DNA from 3 places in the Desulfobaculum senezii genome. Region 1 is predicted to be linked to each of the others. Evidence: predicted binding sites of a transcription regulator. Region 1 holds the regulator's gene; each other region holds the start of a gene.
What was found. Region 1 encodes sigma-54, which starts transcription at its own class of promoters, with help from an activator protein. Its sites were predicted from a motif close to CTGGCACGGNNNNTGCTT; they were not measured.
Positions count from the first base shown of each region.

Region 1 (6,033 bases):
GCAGGTCAAGGCCGAGACGGGCCTGCCCGTCATCACCGACATCCACTCCCCGGAGCAGGCCGAAGCCGTGGCCGAGGTGGCGGATGTTCTGCAGATTCCCGCCTTCCTCTGCCGCCAGACCGACCTGCTGGTGGCCGCCGCCAAGACGGACAAAATCATCAACGTGAAGAAGGGCCAGTTCCTTGCCCCGTGGGACATGCGTTCCGTAGTGGAAAAGGTTCGCTCCACAGGCAATTCCAAGATTTGGCTCACCGAGCGTGGTGCCAGCTTTGGCTACAATAATCTGGTGGTGGACTTCCGTTCGCTGGCGATTATGCAGAGCCTTGGCTGCCCCGTGGTGTTCGATGCCACGCACTCGGTCCAGCTTCCGGGCGGGCAGGGCGGCTGCTCCGGTGGACAGCGCGAATACGTGCCCATGCTGGCGCGCGCCGCTGTTGCCGCTGGCGCAAACGGTGTGTTCCTTGAGACGCACCCCGACCCGGATTCCGCCCTGTGCGACGGACCCAACTCGTGGCCGCTGACAAAGCTGGACGCCCTTGTCCGCGACCTCGACAACCTATGGAAGCTGCCCCATGAGTGCTAAGCTGACTGCCGCCGCCAAGGAGCGCGCGAAGAACGTGCGCGTGCTGGTGCTGGACGTGGACGGCGTGCTGACCGACGGCGGTCTGTACTACGACGCATCCGGGCACGTCTCCAAGCGCTTCAACGTGCAGGACGGCCTTGGCGTGAAGCTGGCGCAGGGCGCAGGCCTTGTGGTGGCCGTCATTACGGGCCTCAAGTCCAAAGCCGTGGAAAAGCGCGTGCGCGAATTGGGCATCAAGGACTACTACGCGGGCCACACGGCCAAGATTCCGCTGCTCCAGAAGATTTGCGATACCCATGGCGTTACCATGGACGAGGTAGCCTACCTTGGTGATGATTGGGTGGACGCCGGGCCGCTGGCCAACGTGGGCCTGCCCATGGCCGTGGCCAACGCCCAGCCCGAAATTCACGACATGGCCGTGTGGGTCAGTGAGTGCCGGGGCGGCAACGGCGCAGTGCGCGACGCCATCCGCTTTATCCTTGATGCACAGGGCAAGCTGGACATCCTGTGGGCGGAGTGGAAACAGCGATGAACAGAGCGCGTATGCTCCTTGTCGCGGTGCTGGTCCTTGTGACCATGCTTGGCGGGGCCTATATCATTTGGCGCGGGAGCGGCGCATCTGTGGATGATGTGCCCATCACCGCCCCGCCTGTGGATATGGCCATGCAGGGCGTGGAACTCACCCGCAGCGCCGGTGACGGCTCCCTGTGGACCCTCAAGGCCGAGAGCGCCGACTACGAAAAGCAGGACGGCCGCATCACGGTTGAGGCTCCCGTCATCGACTGGACCAAGGAGGGCCGCGAGCCTGTGCATATCGTTGCCCCCAAGGGGCGCGTTGATCAGGCGACGGGTTCTGCGGAATTGTGGCCCGAAGTTGTCGTGACAAGTGGCGATACCACAGTGTATTCCAAGCGTCTGAACTATGACGGCGAGGCGCGGATTATCACACTCCGCGAGGATGTCCGCATTGTGCGCGAGGGCATGACCCTCCGCGCGCCGGAAGTCGTCTATGATCTTTCCACCAATGTCATCACCGCCACCGGGGGCGTGGAGTCCGTCATGGACGGCATGGCCGCCCCGGGCAGGGAGAAGTAGCCTTGAAGACGTTTGCACGCACCGCCGCACTCGCTCTTGCGGGTGTGCTCGTAGCGGCCTCGCTGGCCTTTGCCGCGGCCGCCGATACCGTACCGACCAAAATCACCTCTCAGAAAACCGTTTACGACGAAAGCGGCAAGACCGTCGTCTTTACGGGAGATGTGCTCGTCACCCGGCCGGATATGAAAATCTGGTCCGACAAGATGACAGTGCACCTCACCCCGTCCAATACGCCGGATACGCCCGGAACCATCCGGAAAATTGTCGCCACCGGCAACGTACGCCTGAAGCGCGAGGGCAAGACCGGCACCTGCCGCAAGGCTGTGTACACCGCCGAAGATGGTCTGCTGACCCTCACCGGCAAGCCCGTGCTCAAGGATGGCGAAAATAGCATCGCCGGCAAGATTATCCGCCTGTGGCTCAAGGATAACCGTAGCGAAGTGGAAAGCGGCGACGCACCCGTGGAAGCCATCTTCTTCACCCCGGCTGACGGGGGCGGCAAGTAGCATGAGTGTCCTTTCAGCCAATGATCTGTGCAAGATCTATGGGCAGCGCAAGGTTGTGCAGGATATCGCCGTCAATGTGGCGCAGGGCGAGGTTGTTGGTCTGCTTGGCCCTAATGGCGCGGGCAAGACCACCACGTTCTACATGCTGGCGGGCATCATCAAGCCCAACGGCGGCGCAGTGCACCTTGACGACGAGGCCATCACCATGCTGCCCCTGCACGAGCGCGCCCGCCTCGGCATGAGCTATCTGCCGCAGGAAAGCTCCATCTTCAAAAAGCTGTCCGTGCGGCAGAATCTGGAGATTATTCTGGAGCAGAGCGGGCTGGACAGCGCAGAGCAGAAGCGGCGCGCGGACCAGCTGCTGGACGAGCTTGGCATCACGCGCCTTGCGGACCAGAAGGCCATGCACCTCTCCGGCGGTGAGCGCAGGCGGCTCGAGATCGCCCGCGCGCTTATTCTGAATCCGAAATTCATGCTGCTGGATGAGCCTTTTGCGGGGATTGACCCCATCGCCGTGGATGACATACAAGGAATTGTACGCGGGCTGAAAGAGAAGGGCATTGGCGTGCTCATTTCCGACCATAACGTCCGCGAAACCCTGCGTATTTGCGACAGGGCCTACCTTGTCTACGAAGGCCGCATCATCCTGAGCGGCACTCCGGAAGAAATTTGTGCCGATCCTAAGGCTCGCCGGGTCTACCTTGGCGAGACGTTCTGCCTGTAACCTTCCGGAAATTCTATATAAATCCCTATATTCAAGAACCTTGCCAGTCTTGGTTGCAAGCTTGTTGTGAATGTGGCATGGTGCTTGTGCGGTCGGTAACGAAGTCCGCACAAGCACCATTTTTTTTAGATGCCGTAGGCACTGTCGCACTTCCGCCCCCTTTGACGGGGCAGCCTGATACGGAATCTGCAACGCCAACATTTCGCAAGAAGACATAAGCCAACATGGCACTTGAACTACGACAACAACTCAAGCTCTCTCAGCAACTGGTCATGACACCGCAGTTGCAGCAGGCCATCAAGCTGCTGCAGCTCTCCCGCGTGGAGTTGGTGGACATGGTCCAGCAGGAACTCCTCGAGAATCCCCTTCTGGAGGAGGCCGCCGTCGAGCCGTCGCAGGAGAAGGCCGAGGCCGAGCAGGACGCCCGGTCGGCAGAAGCCGTAGATAACGGCGAAGCCATGGCCGATGGCGTTGGCGATCAGGACGCGATGCAGGGCGCGGATTGGGAAAACTACCTCGGGGAGTTCTCTTCCACGGGGCGGCAGTCCTCGGCGCGTGAAGCGGAAATCCCGGAGGAGGGCTTGTCCTTTGAGGCCCGCCTTTCGTCCAAGCCATCGCTGGAAGGGCATCTGGAATGGCAGATCCGCCTCTCGGACATGACGCCGGAGCAGGTGAACATCGCAGAGGTCATCCTTGGCAACCTTGGCTCGCAGGGCTACCTGCAAAGCACCGTTGAGGAAATCGCCGAGGAAGCCAAGTGCTCCGTGGACGCCGTGGAGGAAACGCTGCACCGCGTCCAGCGCATGGACCCCGTGGGCGTTGCCGCCCGCGACCCGCGCGAGTGTCTGCTTGTGCAGCTGGAGGTCAACGGCTACGACGACCCCATCCTGCACTCCCTCGTCAGCGACCACCTGGAGGACCTTGAAAAGCGCCGCTACAAGCCGCTGGCGCGCAAGTTCCGCCTCACCCTTGAAGGCCTCAAGGAATACCTCGACTTTCTGCAAACCCTCGACCCCATGCCCGGTGCTGCCTTTGGCAGTGGCGAGGCGCAGTACGTCAGCCCGGATGTGCACGTCTACAAGTACGAGGATGACTTCGTCATCGTGCTCAATGACGACGGTTTGCCGCAGCTGACGGTCAATGATTTCTATCTTGATTCCGTGAAGGATGGGCGCGGCGCGCCGGAGAAGGAATACCTGCACGAGCGCCTGCGTTCCGCCCAGTGGCTGATGAAAAGCCTGTACCAGCGCCAGCGGACCCTCTATAAGGTTATGGAGAGTCTTGTGCGCTTCCAGCGTGGGTTCTTTGAGCATGGCGTGACCCGTCTGAAGCCCCTTATCCTCAAGGATGTGGCCGATGACATCGAGATGCACGAATCCACCATCAGCCGCATTACCACCAGCAAGTATGTGTCCACGCCCCATGGCGTGTTCGAGCTGAAATTTTTCTTCAACAGCGCCCTCGGTATGGACGACGGATCGCAGGTCGGCTCCGAGAGCGTGAAGGCACACATCAAGGAACTCATCGGAAAGGAAGATACCAAAAAGCCTCTTTCGGACGAGAAAATCGCCGAGATCCTCAAAGGGCGGCTTCAGGTCAACATCGCACGGCGAACTGTTGCCAAATATCGCAGCTCCCTCGGCATACCGTCCTCCTCCAAACGCAAGCAGGTCTTTTAGGAGGGGCGGAGCGGCGACAACACCCTTTATTTTCAGGCTGAATGCAAGTACACTTTCCTCTATGGTGAGTATTCGATCCAACCCCAGCAGTTAAGGAGGATCGTCGATGAACATCAGCTTGACCTTTAAGAATTTCGAGCCTTCGGACCATCTCAAGCAGTATGCCCGCAAGCGCTTTGAAAAGCTGATCAAGTACGCCGATACCGGCAATGCCGAGTTGCAGATCAACCTGAGTGTGGAGAAGTTTCGCCACATCGCGGAGGTCTCGCTTGCCGGGGACAATATGAACATGTCCGCCGTTGAGGAATCGGAAGACATGTACTCCTCCATCGACCTTGTGCTGGACAAGATGTCCGCACAGGTCCGCAAGATGCGTGAAAAGGACAAGGACCGCCGCCGCGCGCGCGATACCGTGCGCCAGGAGGACGTCGCCGCCCTTGGCGGATTCGACGCCGAGGACATGGACGCCGCATCCGGCCCTGTCATCGTGCAGGCCGACACCTACACGCCCAAGCCCATGATGGCCGACGAGGCCGCCATGCAGCTGGACACCTTCAAGTATGATTTCCTCGTGTTCCGCAACGCTGAAACCGAACGGGTCAATGTCATCTACCGCCGCAAGACCGGCGAGTACGGCCTCATTGATCCCGGGATGTACGAATGAAGCTCGGAGATTTTGTCGATAGCGATTTGATATTCCCTGAACTTTCGGCCAGAACCAAGTCTTCGGTTCTGGCCGAACTTGTGGCCGGGGCTGCGCAGCATGTGCAGGGCATTGACCCTGAACAGGCCAAGGACGTCCTGCTGGAACGGGAATCCCTCGGCACCACTGGAATCGGCGACGGCATCGCCATCCCCCACGGCAAGCTGGAGGGGCTGGACGACATCGTCGTCGTTGCCGCCAGAAGCCGCGAGGGCGTTGACTTTGATGCGCTGGATTTTAAGCCCTGCCACATCTTCTTCCTTGTGCTTGCGCCGGAAAAGGTGGCCGGGATGCACCTGCGCATCCTTGCCCACATCTCCCGTACCCTTAAGGATGAGAAGTTCCGCACGGCCTTCTTGGAGGCTGGCGATAAGGACGAACTGGTCCGCCTTATCAAGGGAGCCTAAGCATGGAACCTGTCGTGCCGGGAGCGGCCACCGAGCCGGATTTTCCCGTCATTATCCTCTCTGGTCTTTCCGGAGCGGGCAAATCCACTGCCCTGAAGGTTTTTGAGGACCTTGGCTTCGTCTCCGTGGACGGGTTGCCCCCGGATGTCATCCCCGAATTCGTGGACCTGTTTCGCCGTCAGAAAGAAGTGTACCACCGAGGATTGACCCTTGGGCTGGACGTGCGTCACTCGGACTTTACTGCCAAATGGGAACAGACACGGGGTATCCTTGCCGAAAGCGGCGTGGAGCCGCGCGTGGTGTTCATTGAGGCGGGAGAGAATGTCCTGCGCCGCA
Region 1 is NZ_BAAHYU010000002.1:1,562,902-1,568,934, forward strand. Features, by position in the region: gene kdsA (3-deoxy-8-phosphooctulonate synthase) at 1-583, shown strand, start outside; gene ACYQ2T_RS07770 (KdsC family phosphatase) at 573-1,115, shown strand; gene lptC (LPS export ABC transporter periplasmic protein LptC) at 1,112-1,678, shown strand; gene ACYQ2T_RS07780 (LptA/OstA family protein) at 1,681-2,184, shown strand; gene lptB (LPS export ABC transporter ATP-binding protein) at 2,186-2,908, shown strand; gene rpoN (RNA polymerase factor sigma-54) at 3,133-4,587, shown strand; gene hpf (ribosome hibernation-promoting factor, HPF/YfiA family) at 4,694-5,251, shown strand; gene ACYQ2T_RS07800 (PTS sugar transporter subunit IIA) at 5,248-5,697, shown strand; gene rapZ (RNase adapter RapZ) at 5,700-6,033, shown strand, end outside.

Region 2 (6,033 bases), on a different contig from region 1:
CCCCAACGGATTCCATGCTTACCAATCCAAGAAAACCATCTGACGAACCTAGGTTCTAGTGTGTATTCTTGGACGAATGCAACTTCGAGCCACCAAATAATAGTTATGGCCAACATATAAAAAATATATTTTTTATTGCGTTTCTGTGATAACAGTCTCATAGATACTCCAAGGTGGAAAAGGTCTGTGAAGTATAGACCTCTATGCAGGTTGCCAAATTACAAAGTATGTGGAAGGTCCAATCTTATCCCTGCCTTAATACATTATAGGGTGATAATTGAAGGACATAGGGGTGTAAAGTCCAAATTTGAGAGGGGACTTTACATGCAAGTTGGGCGGATTGAATATGTAGAAGTGGTCCGGTTTGTTCGGACCATTTGGCGGCAAAACAGGTGACCTACTAGGTTAGTCCTCAGACAGATTTTGGGGTACAGTCTCACGATGGAGGCCCCATGAAAGCTACAGTGAAAGTCGCCCGCCAGCGTTTGAGCGTGCTTAAGCTTGCAGATAACGCCACAGCCTTTCGATCATGACGTTGTCCATCCAGCGGCCTCTGCCATGGATATATATAGACACAAGCATCGCGGAGTGTCCGGGTGAAATCATAGTGTAACCCTCCCGTATATTAGCCCCAGCAAAAAGTAGAGATTTCTGGCACGCGTATCTGCTCATGGCCTCTTCCAGAGCGGATGCGTAAAATTCGGCATCCATGGTGTTTGACAGGCGCCATGACAGCACGGCCCGACTATACCAATCCATGACGGCCATCAGGCCCATCTTTCGCATCTGCCGGCTCCCCAAGAATGACATTTCCATGAACAACTCATCAATACGGCGCATCAACCTAAGGTTGAATGGCGATTCGCCCACAGGTTGGTAGTAAAACGTCGACCGATTCAAATGCAGCAACTCGCACTGCCGTCGAATACTGAGCGCTGGATGGTCCTTTTCGACCAGCATACGCCTTTGTTCGCAGCTCAGATTTTGGCGAAGGCTTGTTGCGAAAAATCCTTCTCCACCGGCAGCTGGCCGATTTTGGCATGTAATTCTTTAATCTGAGTTTCATAGCTCTGCTGATCATTTTGGACCTTGCCAGAGAATGATGAGACCACTCCTTCTTTGGCTTACCTTTTCCGTTGGGAAATTTGATTGGGGTGAACTCAATACTTGGTGGACAACTCAGAAAGAGTTCCCCGGCCAACGTATCAAGCGCGACCCGAGCCTTGAACTCGGAGCTGAACCTTCTTCTCTTTTTGGACATGAACTGCCTCCTCGCGACAGCTTATGACCACCTTAGCGGCTGGTCCAGTTTTCTGAGTCCACTTCTCAACCTCTAGTCCTCATCCTCAATGCCCAACTGGCGCATCTTGTAGCGCAGGCCGGCACCAGTGATTTGGAAAATGCGCGCGGCTTTGGCTACGTTGCCGCCGGTGAGGCGCAGGACGTTACGGATGCACTGGGTTTCGTACTCCTGCACGCAGGCCTTTAGCGGGATGACGCTACTTTTCTTTACGGTGCTGTAGTCGAAGAAGGCGGGTTCCGGCTCAGGAGCCGGGGCCGGCTGGGGCTGCTGGGCCCCGCCGAGACTGGGGCCGCCTAGGGAGACGCCGGTGCGGTAGGCATCGCGGAAGTGTCGGGGCAGACAGTCGCGTTCAATGGCGGGGCGCTCACCAAGTAGGGCAAGGCTGCCCTCAATGACATGGAGCAGTTCGCGGATATTCCCCGGCCAGTCGTAGTCCTGCAGCATGTGCAGGACGTCGTCGGACAGAACAACGGGTTTGCCAGATGCCGGCAGGCTGGAGCGCCCAATAAAGGTTCGCGCCAAAAGCTGGATGTCGCTTTTGCGCTCGCGCAAGGGCGGTACGGCAATGCCCACGACGGCAAGGCGGTAGAACAGGTCGCGCCGCAGGAGGCCATTTTGAATGGCGGTGAACGGGTCCTCGTTCAGGATGCTGATGACGCGCACGTCCACGGGAATTTCCGAATGCGAGCCAAGGCGGCGGACGCGTTTCTCCTGCAGCACGCGCAGGAGTTTGGCTTGCAGGCCAAGGGGCATGGAGTTGAGTTCGTCAAGGAGCAGGGTGCCACCATCGGCTTCCTCGAACAAGCCGGGCTTGTCCGGGGCGTCGGTGTACGCGCCTTTGGCCGTACCAAAGAGGATGCCCTCCAGCAGATTCTCCGGAATAGCCGCGCAGTTCACCGGCACAAGGGACTTGCTGCGCCGATCGCTTTCCGAGTGGATGGCCTGCGCGAACACTTCCTTACCCGTGCCGCTCTCGCCCCAAATCATCACTGGCGAGGGCGTGGCCGCGGCGGTGCGGGCTTCGTCCAGCACTTCGCGCAGCGCCGGATCATCACCCACCAGACAGTCAAAGGTATAGCAGTCGGTATTCTTCCCGGAGCTGCGCGCCGAACCAGCACACCCCCGCGCTCTGTCGGCGACGGATGTGGTGCCTGTCCACAGCGTGAAAGCAATGACCCCGTCCTTCTTCCCCCGCCGGAAGAGTGGAATAAAGTCCGATACCGTGCTGGCCAAATAGTTGTTGGTGGTCTTGTAGTAATAGGACTTTTTGAGCAGGGGCTTGCCGTCTTCAAGGCATTCCATAGTGGGAATGCGCGAGAGCTCGTAGGGCAGGTAGAGGCTGGTGATGTGTTGCCCTTCGACATGGATGCGGCTGAACCCGTCCACGCGGCGCTGGATGGTGTTCATGTATTCACAGATGCCGTCCGCGTTCACCACGGCCACACCAAAGCCAAGATTCTCCCAAATGGTGCGCATGGCGGAAGTCAGGACGTCCCTGCGGGACACATTGGCAAAGGCGAGTGGGTCAACGTTCATTTTTCACAACCTCATTGCTGCATTTGTGGGTGGGGAGGGCTTTTGCCACCCTTTTGGCCCTAGCACAATGAAAGAATTGTTTGCTAAAAGAAAGAATTTTTTCGAATTAAAAACTTTTTTCACCCAAAAAGTAAAGCCTGCAAAATGTAAAATATCCTGTGAAGACAGTTGGTTAAGTGCACATCGTCACCGCTTGTGCCCTCTGGCACACCCCGTGCAAGTTCCAAATCGAACAAGCAAGAAAGCTCCGCAAGGATCATCACCTCAGGGATAATCTTTACAGCAACAGGAGACGGAAATGACGACGTGTACGTGTGATAAGCCTGCCGAAACCGCTGCCGCGGGATACGGCATCAATTGGGATACGGCCGACAGCCGCGTGAAGGAACTCAAAGACTTTTTGATGACCGCCCCCCAGGTCATGGACCCCGAACGCCTGCAGTTCCTGAACGAGGTGTACGAAGAGTTCCGTGGTGAATCCACCTACTACATTCGCGCCAAGCTGTTCGAGCGCGTGCTGACCAAGAAGAACATCTTCCTGGACGGCAACCCCATCGTGGGTACCCTCACCGGCGTCCGCGCCGGCGTGTACGCCTACCCCGAGTGGAACGTTGCCTGGATTAAGGAAGAAATGCAGATGGCCAAGATGGCCTCCCTTGGCGAGATGAAAATCCCCGCCGAGACGCAGGAACTTCTGGAAAAGACCTACAAGCGCTGGAAGGGCCGTACCTGCATCGACCTGAACAACAAGATGTTCAAGGAAAAGTACGGCATCAATCCCAAGCCGTTTGCCAAGGCCGGCATGTACTACGAGAACGTCAGCGTCGCCAGCGGCTCCGGCATTGCCGATTATCCCATGGTGCTCAACAAGGGCCTGCGCTGGCTCATCGACGACATCCGCTCCCGCTTCGAGAACTGCCCCACCACCTTGGAGAACAAGGAAAAGCACGATCTCTACCGCTCCATGATCGTGGCCCTCGAAGCTTGCATCAAGCACGCTCACCGCTACGCCGACCTCGCCGAGAAGACCGCCGAGGACGAGAGCGACCCCAAGGCCAAGGCTGAGCTGCTGGAAATCGCTGAAATCTGCCGCCGCGTGCCCGAGTACCCGGCGCGCAACTTCCGCGAAGCCATCCAGTCCTTCTGGTTCACGCACCTCGCCATCGAGATTGAGCAGATGGCCTGCGCCACCTCTCCGGGCCGCTATGGCCAGTACATGTACCCCTTCTACAAGAAGGACATCGAGGAAGGCCGCCTCACCAAGGAACAGGTGCTTACGCTCCTGAAGTTCCAGTGGATCAAGCACCTTGAGCTGGCTGAGTACCAGGGTAACTCCTACGCGCTGACCCTGTCCGGCCACACCGGCCAGAGCATCACCATCGGCGGCGTGGACGCCAACGGCAACGACGCCAGCACCGAGCTGGAGGAACTGCTTCTGGATACCCAGATTCAGATGAAGAACATCCAGCCCACGCTGACGCTGCTCTTCCATCCCAAGCTCAAGGACTCCTACATGAAGAAGGTTGTTGAGTGCATCCGTGGTGGTTCCGGCCAGCCGCAGATTCTCAACAACGACGTCGTCGTCCAGCGTAACCTTGCCCGCTTCTCCCAGTACGAAAACGGCATTACCCTTGAGGACGCCCGCAATTGCGGCAACTTCGGCTGCGTGTCCACCGGCGTGTGCGGCAAGGGCAGCTTCATCGCTCAGGAAGACCAGCCCTGCCTCGCCAAGGTTGTGGAACTGATGCTCCACAACGGCAAGTGCCCCGTCACCAAGAAGAAGGTTGGCGTCGAGTCCGGCGATCCCCTGACCTTCGAGACCTTCGACGACGTGTACGAAGCCACCAAGAAGCAGTTGGATCACCTGTTCAACATCTCCCGCAAGCACTCCGATCTCAGCCAGATGGCGCGTGTGCAGGTTGTGCCTAGCATCTTCCGCTCCGCCATGTACGATGGCTGCATTGAGAACGGCGTGTGCGAGGAAGCCGGCGGCTGCACTTACTCTCAGGTGAACCCCATCATGACCGCGGGCATCGACGCTGCCAACGCCCTGCTGGCCATCAAGCATCTGGTGTTCGACACCAAGCAGCTGACCATGCAGCAGCTGCTGGAGGCTCTGGAAGCCAACTTCGTCGGCTACGAGGACATCCAGAAGATGTGCTTCGAGGCGCCCAAGCACGGCAACGATGTGCCCGAGGTGGAAAGCGTGGTCCAGCAGTTCTACCGCGATGTGGACGAAATCCACCATTCGCAGGGCCCGGACTGCTTCGGCCACCGCACCCCGCTGGACGCGTATTCCCTGTCCTACCACAACTACTTTGGCTCCCTCATGGGCGCATTGCCCACGGGCCGCAAGTCCGGCGTGGCACTGACGGACGGCAGTGTCTCCGCTATGCCCGGCACCGACCATGAAGGCATCACCGCCCTCATCAAGTCCGGCGCGGAAGCCATCGACACCGTGCGTTACGGCGCGAACCACTTCAACGTGAAGTTCTCGCCCTCCATCATCGAAGGTCCGCACGGCATGAGGACGCTCGTGTCCCTGATCAAGACCTACTGCGACTACGGTGGATCGCACATCCAGTTCAACTGCGTCAGCTCCGAAACCCTCAAGGACGCGCAGGAGAACCCGCAGGACTACTCCGACCTCGTTGTTCGTGTGGCAGGCTTTAGCGCCTACTTCACACGCCTCGACAAGGGCGTGCAGAACGAGATCATCAAACGTACCGAGTACGCATCCTAGTACCGGAACCGGAAGCGCGGGCGGGGGGAAGACTCTCGCACCGAGGTGGGGATCCCGCCCGCGTTTCCACTGCTTCCTCATATGCGCCCCCGGGGGTGGGATAGAGACCCGGGGGCGCTCCTTTTTCATAACGCATCTGCGGAGACGATGATGAGTCAGGGAATTATTTACAATATTCAGCGAATGTCAGTGCAGGACGGCCCGGGGCTTCGGACCACGGTGTTTTTGAAGGGCTGCCCGCTGCGCTGTAAATGGTGCAGCAATCCTGAGTCGCAGCGCACGTCGCCGCAGATGCTGGTGTTTGAGAACCTGTGCACCCACTGCGGAGCCTGCAAGGACGCTTGCCAGCACGGCGCTGTCATCGAAAAGGACGGCGTGTTTGGCCGCGATATGAACGTCTGCACCCATTGCGGAGCTTGTGTGTCCAGCTGTCCGTCCAAGGCGCGCGTCA
Region 2 is NZ_BAAHYU010000007.1:5,005-11,037, forward strand. Features, by position in the region: gene ACYQ2T_RS17765 (LTA synthase family protein) at 1-161, opposite strand, end outside; gene ACYQ2T_RS17770 (transposase family protein) at 496-960, opposite strand; gene ACYQ2T_RS17775 (sigma-54 interaction domain-containing protein) at 1,334-2,839, opposite strand; gene ACYQ2T_RS17780 (glycyl radical protein) at 3,138-5,582, shown strand; gene ACYQ2T_RS17785 (glycyl-radical enzyme activating protein) at 5,733-6,033, shown strand, end outside.
Region 2: ACYQ2T_RS17780 (glycyl radical protein) is a predicted target of sigma-54. The motif match lies at 3,042-3,059, and genes of this name have one in related genera.

Region 3 (6,033 bases), 160 kb from region 1:
TGCCGGTTTCATCCACCATGTAATGCGGTGGAAAATGCTCGGGCACGGCGGCAATGATGGTCTCGTTGTCGCCTCGCGGGGCACACCGCCCAGCGGGCGGCGCAAGGAGGAAGAGGCCGAGTACACACGCGGTCAGCAGAGCCTTGAGAGCCAGCAGAGAGGGCGCTGGCTTATGGCGCAGGTGTCCGTGCGGTATCCGCTTCAGTCCAAATTCCATAATTGTCCCGTAGCATAAGCCGATTACAGGTATAGGTTCTACGTAGAGAGTACTATAAAGAGACCGTTTGGGACAAGCGGTGCAGGACGAAAGTGCGGGGGAAAAAGGGCGCGTGGTAGGAGGCGTGTGAGGCTGGAGAGGGCTCAGGTGGCGGTTGGCACAACGAAAAAAAAGGTCCATCCCCGTTGGGGATGGACCTGTATCAGTGTGATTGTGCCGGCAGGACTACAGCACGTCCCACTCCTGTCCGGTGGCGGTGTCGTGTACGTCCACATGCATGGCGGCCAGCTCGTCACGGACGGCGTCGGAGGTGGTGAAGTCCTTTTCCTTGCGGGCGCTTGCGCGCTTTTCCAGCAGTTCGTCAACCTTGGCGGTGTCGATGCCGTAGCGGCGGACCTTTACCTCGCGCAGTTCACGCAGGAAGGTTTCGGGGTCCTGATTGAACACGCCAAGCGCGGTGCCCCACGAGGCCAGCAGGTACAGGGCGCGCGTCCACAGAGCCTTGGCCCCTTCGCTCTTGCGCCAGCTCTTGTTTTCCGCAACGCGGCCAACAAGGCGGATGAGGCCGAACACGTGGCCAAGGGCGCCGGCGGTGTTCATATCGTCGTTCATGGACTTGTTCCACTCGGCTTCAAGGGTGCTGAGTTCCTCGGTCAACTCGGCGGGCAGTTCTGCCCCGCTCCACTTGCTGCGCTCCAGAGCGGTCTGGATGTCGCGGCGGGTGGTGTAGATGCGGCGGAGGTTCTTTTCCGCTTCAAGCATGTTGTCCGGGGTGAAGTCGATGGGGCTTCTGTAGTGCTTGGTCAGCAGGAAGTAGCGCAGGGTCTCGGGGTGGTAGCTTTCGAGAATGTCGCGGATGGTGGAAAAGTTGCCAAGAGACTTGGACATCTTTTCGGAGTCCACCTGAACGAAGCCGTTATGCACCCAGAAGCGCGCCATCTCGGTCTGCGTGGCGGCCTCGGACTGGGCGATTTCGTTTTCGTGATGGGGGAAGATGAGGTCCTGCCCGCCGCCGTGGATGTCGAAGGGCAGGGCAAGGTGCTTGTCGCTCATGGCGGAGCACTCAAGGTGCCAGCCGGGGCGGCCACCGCCCCACGGGCTTTCCCATTCCGGCTCGCCGGGCTTGGCGGCCTTCCACAGGGCAAAGTCCAGCGGGTCTTCCTTTTCGTCTCCGGGCTGGATGCGGGAGCCGGAGCGCATTTCGTCAATGTCGCGGCCCGAGAGCTTGCCGTAGCCGTCAAAGGAGCGGACGCGGAAGTACACGTCGCCCGATTCGGTGGCGTAGGCGTGGCCGTCGTTTATGAGCTTTTCCGTCAGGGCGATCATCTCGCCGATGTGTTCCGTTGCGCGGGGTTCAAGGTCCGCACGCAGCACGTTCAGCTTGTCCATGTCCTCATGGAACGCCTCGATAAAGCGCTGCGCCAGTGCGGAGGGATCCTCGCCGTTTTCGTTGGCACGGTTGATAATCTTGTCATCCACGTCCGTGAAGTTGCGGGCGAAGGTGACATTGTAGCCAAGGTGGCGCAGGTAACGAACCAGAACGTCGAAAACAACGGCGGAACGAGCATGGCCAATATGACAGTAGTCGTAGGCGGTGATGCCACAAGCGTACATGCGGACATCGTTGTCCCTGAGCGGTGTGAATTCCTCTTTACGACGTGTCATTGTGTTGTAGAGCTGCATTGGCCGTACTCCAGTTTTGTCCTCAAACGGATTGATAATGTTGGTAAAACCCCGGCAGGATACACTATCCGGGCGGGGTGGAATCATGCCTCAAATGAAGTAGGGCGTCAAAGACCTTTGGCCCTAATTTTCCGCGCTCTGCGGCTGCCGCATGCCGGTGACGCAGGCCACGGCCTTGATGCCGTGCTTCTTGCCCGTAAAGCCGAGGCCTTCTTCGGTTGTGGCTTTCACGTTGACGCGGGCGGGGTCCACCCGCAGCAGCTGCGCGACATTGTCGCGGATGCGGCGGCGGTAGGTGGACAGCTTGGGCGTCTGCGCAATGATGGTCAGGTCCGCGTGGGTGATGGTCAGGGCCTCGCGGTGGGCGATGTCCAGAACCTCGGCCACGAGGACGGCGGATTCGATGTTGTCAAAGGCGGGGTCGTTGTCCGGGAAGTGCTGGCCGATGTCGCCTTTGCCAAGGCAGCCCAGCAGGGCGTCTGCAAGGGCGTGCAGCAGCACATCGCCATCGGAGTGTGCTACTACCTGCAGGTCGCCGTCGATGGGGATGCCGCCAATTTTCAGCGGGCGGCCCGGGCCGTATTTGTGTACGTCGTAGCCCCAGCCCACGCAGGGGTAGGCGACGGGCGCATTGGTGGTGAGCATGCGCAGGTCCTCCGGAGTGGTAATCTTGATGTTGCCTGCCTCGCCGGGAACGGTGGCGACGCGTTCACCGATGGCTTCCACCATGGAGGCGTCGTCCGTGACGGCGAGGTTCTGGTCGCGGCAGATGTCGTGCGCGCGCTGGAGCAGGGGCAAGGCAAAGGCCTGCGGGGTCTGACAGGCGCGCAGTTCGGCGCGGGGCAGGGTTTCGGCTATGGTGCCGTCTTCGCCCACGCGCTTGATGGTGTCCGCAACGGGGATGGCGGGGATGACGGCGTCGTTCCCGGCGTCCATGGCGGCAAGCAGTGAGGCAATGAGCGGAGCACTGGCAAAGGGGCGCGCCGAGTCGTGCACGAGGACGTGTGTGCAGTCCTTAGGGAGCATGGCGAGGCCGTTGTGGACGGAATCCTGCCGCCGCGGGCCGCCTGTGGCGACGAGGCAAGGCAGGGAAAAGTCGTCCTGCGCGGCAAGCTCCTTGACGGTGCGCGCGCCGTCCTCGGCTTCGCCCTCGGGGAAGACGAACACGAATCCGGCGATGCGGGGCACGCGGACCATGGTCCGGGCGCTTTTCCAAAAGAGCGGGGCGCCCTCATAGGGCAGGAACTGTTTCTTGGTGGCAAGCCCCGATGCGGCGAGGCGGGAGCCTTGTCCCGCGGCGAGAAGTATGGCCCAGACTGACATAGCGGTCTTCTTTGCGGTGGAAGGTGATGGATACAAAAGGGGCGCGAAGGCGATAACGCCTCCGCGCCGCCTGTCCTTGCGGAGATGGGAGTCGGACGGTAAGCCGGGTTCTGTCTCCCCTTGCGGGGCGGTCATCATTCCTCTAGGGCCATGGTTGCCCATGGCCTCCAGCAACCTACCCGGAAGCATCAGTCGGGCCGACCTCAAACGCTTCCCTATTTGGTCTTGCTCCGAACGGGGGTTACCTAGCCCGCCGTGTCACCACGGCGGCTGGTGGGCTCTTACCCCACCGTTTCACCCTTACCAGCACGGAGTGCTGGCGGTTTGCTTTCTGTGGCCCTGTCCATGGGTCACCCCACCTGGACGTTATCCAGCGTTCTGCCCTACGGAGCCCGGACTTTCCTCCCCGGCCCATGCGGGCCGCGACGATGACCTGTCCAACTCCCGAATATTGTGCGCCCGGCCATGGCCGGACTGCGGGACGCTACGCGGCGTCCGGATCGGTAAAGTGATTCGTCCAGTAGACCAAGCGCTGGCAGTTGGGGCAGCTCATGATCTGTTCACCCTTTTGCAGGTCGTTGAAGGCCTGCGGGGGGATGAGGATGTGGCAGCCGCTGCAGACGGCCTCGTCCACGGGGACGATGACCGGATGGCTGATGCGGGCGCGGATGAATTCATAGCGGCCAAGCACGCGCGGCGGGACGACTTCGCACGCGGCGGCGCGGTCCTTCTGCAGCTTGTTCAGGCGCTTTTTGGCGGCAGTGGTGCGCTTTTTGAGCGTGGTGCTGTTTTCGTCCAGCTGCTTTTTCAGCTCTGCGCCTTCTTCTTCCATGGACGTCTGGAGTTCTTTCTGACGTTCCAGCTCCTCGGCGAGGGCGACTTTCTCTTCCTCGCGGGTGCGGTTGATCTTCTCCATGTTGTCCATTTCGCGCATCATGGCGTGGTACTCGCGTGAGTTCCCGGCCATCATCAGCTTGTCCTTGCTCTTCTTGATCTTTTCTTCGTTGCTTTCGATCTCGTCGGCAAGAACGCGCTGCTGGTGCAGAAGGATGTCGGTCTTTTCCTTGACCTGGTTCAGGCGCTCATTGAACTTTTCATACTTGTCCTCGAGCGCGGCGAGTTCCTTGGGCAGGCTCTCCAGTTCATTTTCCAGGGTGATGATCTCGTCATCGACTTTCTGCAGAACGATGAGCTGCTCGATTTGCTTGAGGTACATGCTCAACGGGGTATCCTCCTCGGCAGTTGCCTTTGGCGGCCGGCTGCCGGCTGCCGTGAATGTATTCAGTCCCTTGCGTAAGGGCTGTGATCACTTGTGTCGCGTGGGCCAGGGGCCCGTATGCAGAGAGAACGGCTCCGCCCCCGGGAAGAAACGGACGGTGGTGCCGTCCTTTTCCATATCGGGGGCAAGCTCCTCGGCAAAGATGCGGGTCATAATCTCCTCAAGGGAGAAGTGCCCCACATCCACGGTGAATATATCCGATTCAAGCGCCAGATGGTACTTGATGTCGCCGGTGATGAAAACGTCGGCTCCGGTGGCTGCCGCTGCGTCAATGAGCGAGCCGCCGGACCCTGTGCAGTAGGCCACGGTTTCCACGCGCTCGGGCGCAGCACCGATGGACAGCAAAAAATCACGCTCAATCAGCCCGCCAAGGGTGGCGGCGAAGTCGTCCCAGCCAAGGGGCTGGGGCAGGCGTCCGGCAAAGCCGAAACCCGCGGGGTGCGCTTCGTCGGCGATGGTGGTCTCAATGATGGAGAGGTCCGTCAGGCCAAGGGCGCGAGCCAGCCATCCTGCGGGCCCAGCGGGCTGCACATCCAGCGAAGTGTGCGCCGCATAGAGCCACGCCCCGCGGGAGAGCACCCCACGGGCAACGTCCAAAAAACGGCCCGGAGTGTCCAAAAAGCGGGGCTGCATGCACAGGGGATGGTGGGTCAGGATGCACTGCGCGCCCCAGTCGAGAGCCTCGGCCACGGCGTGTGGCGTTGGGTCGAGGGTTACGGCGAGCTTGGTGATGTTGCGGGTTGTCCCGGCAATCTGCACGCCGCTTTTGTCCCATTCGGCCGCGCCGCAAAGCGGGGCCGAGCGTTCGATGCGGGCAATGACGTTCTGGATGTCCATGGTATCCCTCAAAAATAAAGGTGCTTCCCCTCTCTTCGCCAGGAGGAAAGCACCTGCTTATCGCATAGTGCCAGGGGAGGGCGCGGCGCTTCGGTCCTGCCTACGCGGCTTGGCCGGGGGGCGGAGCCGGTGCGGGATGCAGCGCGTTGATGCTGGGCATCAGTCTCCCGGGGCATGGTGCGTCCGGTTGCACGTATTTTTGTCAACGCACCCAAAAAGCGAAAGATTCTTCAATCGGAACACCCTATCTCATAGCAAAAAGAAACCACCCACGCAAGCTGGCCGGGGACGCTGTGTGGCGTTTCCGGTGGCCTGCGCTGCGGGCGGAGGATGCCGAGCGGACGGTGTCTATGCCATACGCGGCGGGGCGCGGTCAAGGAAAGTGTGGGATTTCGGGCGTGGGGATTGGGCTGGCGCGCGGGCACGCGCAGGGAGGGCCTCGCAGAATTTCTTTGGCATATGGCACATGTGCATACATCCGGAAATCTGCCATGGCACAACTGGCCGTAAAGCGCATGGGCGCTGTGGTCCCACGCGTGCAGCCAAACCCCAGACAAGGAGCAATGGACACATGAGTGTTGATTCCACCATCGGCAAGGTCCGCTATGAGGGAAACGGGAGTGCCCGCCGGTTTCCCGTGGGCTTTGTCTACGACGATGCCGACCACCTGCGGTGCTATCTGCGCCGCCCTGTG
Region 3 is NZ_BAAHYU010000002.1:1,400,055-1,406,087, forward strand. Features, by position in the region: gene ACYQ2T_RS07100 (transporter substrate-binding domain-containing protein) at 1-217, opposite strand, end outside; gene cysS (cysteine--tRNA ligase) at 443-1,900, opposite strand; gene ispD (2-C-methyl-D-erythritol 4-phosphate cytidylyltransferase) at 2,024-3,223, opposite strand; RNA gene rnpB (RNase P RNA component class A) at 3,307-3,668, opposite strand; gene ACYQ2T_RS07120 (zinc ribbon domain-containing protein) at 3,708-4,439, opposite strand; gene ACYQ2T_RS07125 (Nif3-like dinuclear metal center hexameric protein) at 4,530-5,339, opposite strand; gene ACYQ2T_RS07130 (hypothetical protein) at 5,911-6,033, shown strand, end outside.
Region 3: ispD (2-C-methyl-D-erythritol 4-phosphate cytidylyltransferase) is a predicted target of sigma-54. The motif match lies at 3,407-3,424, and genes of this name have one in related genera.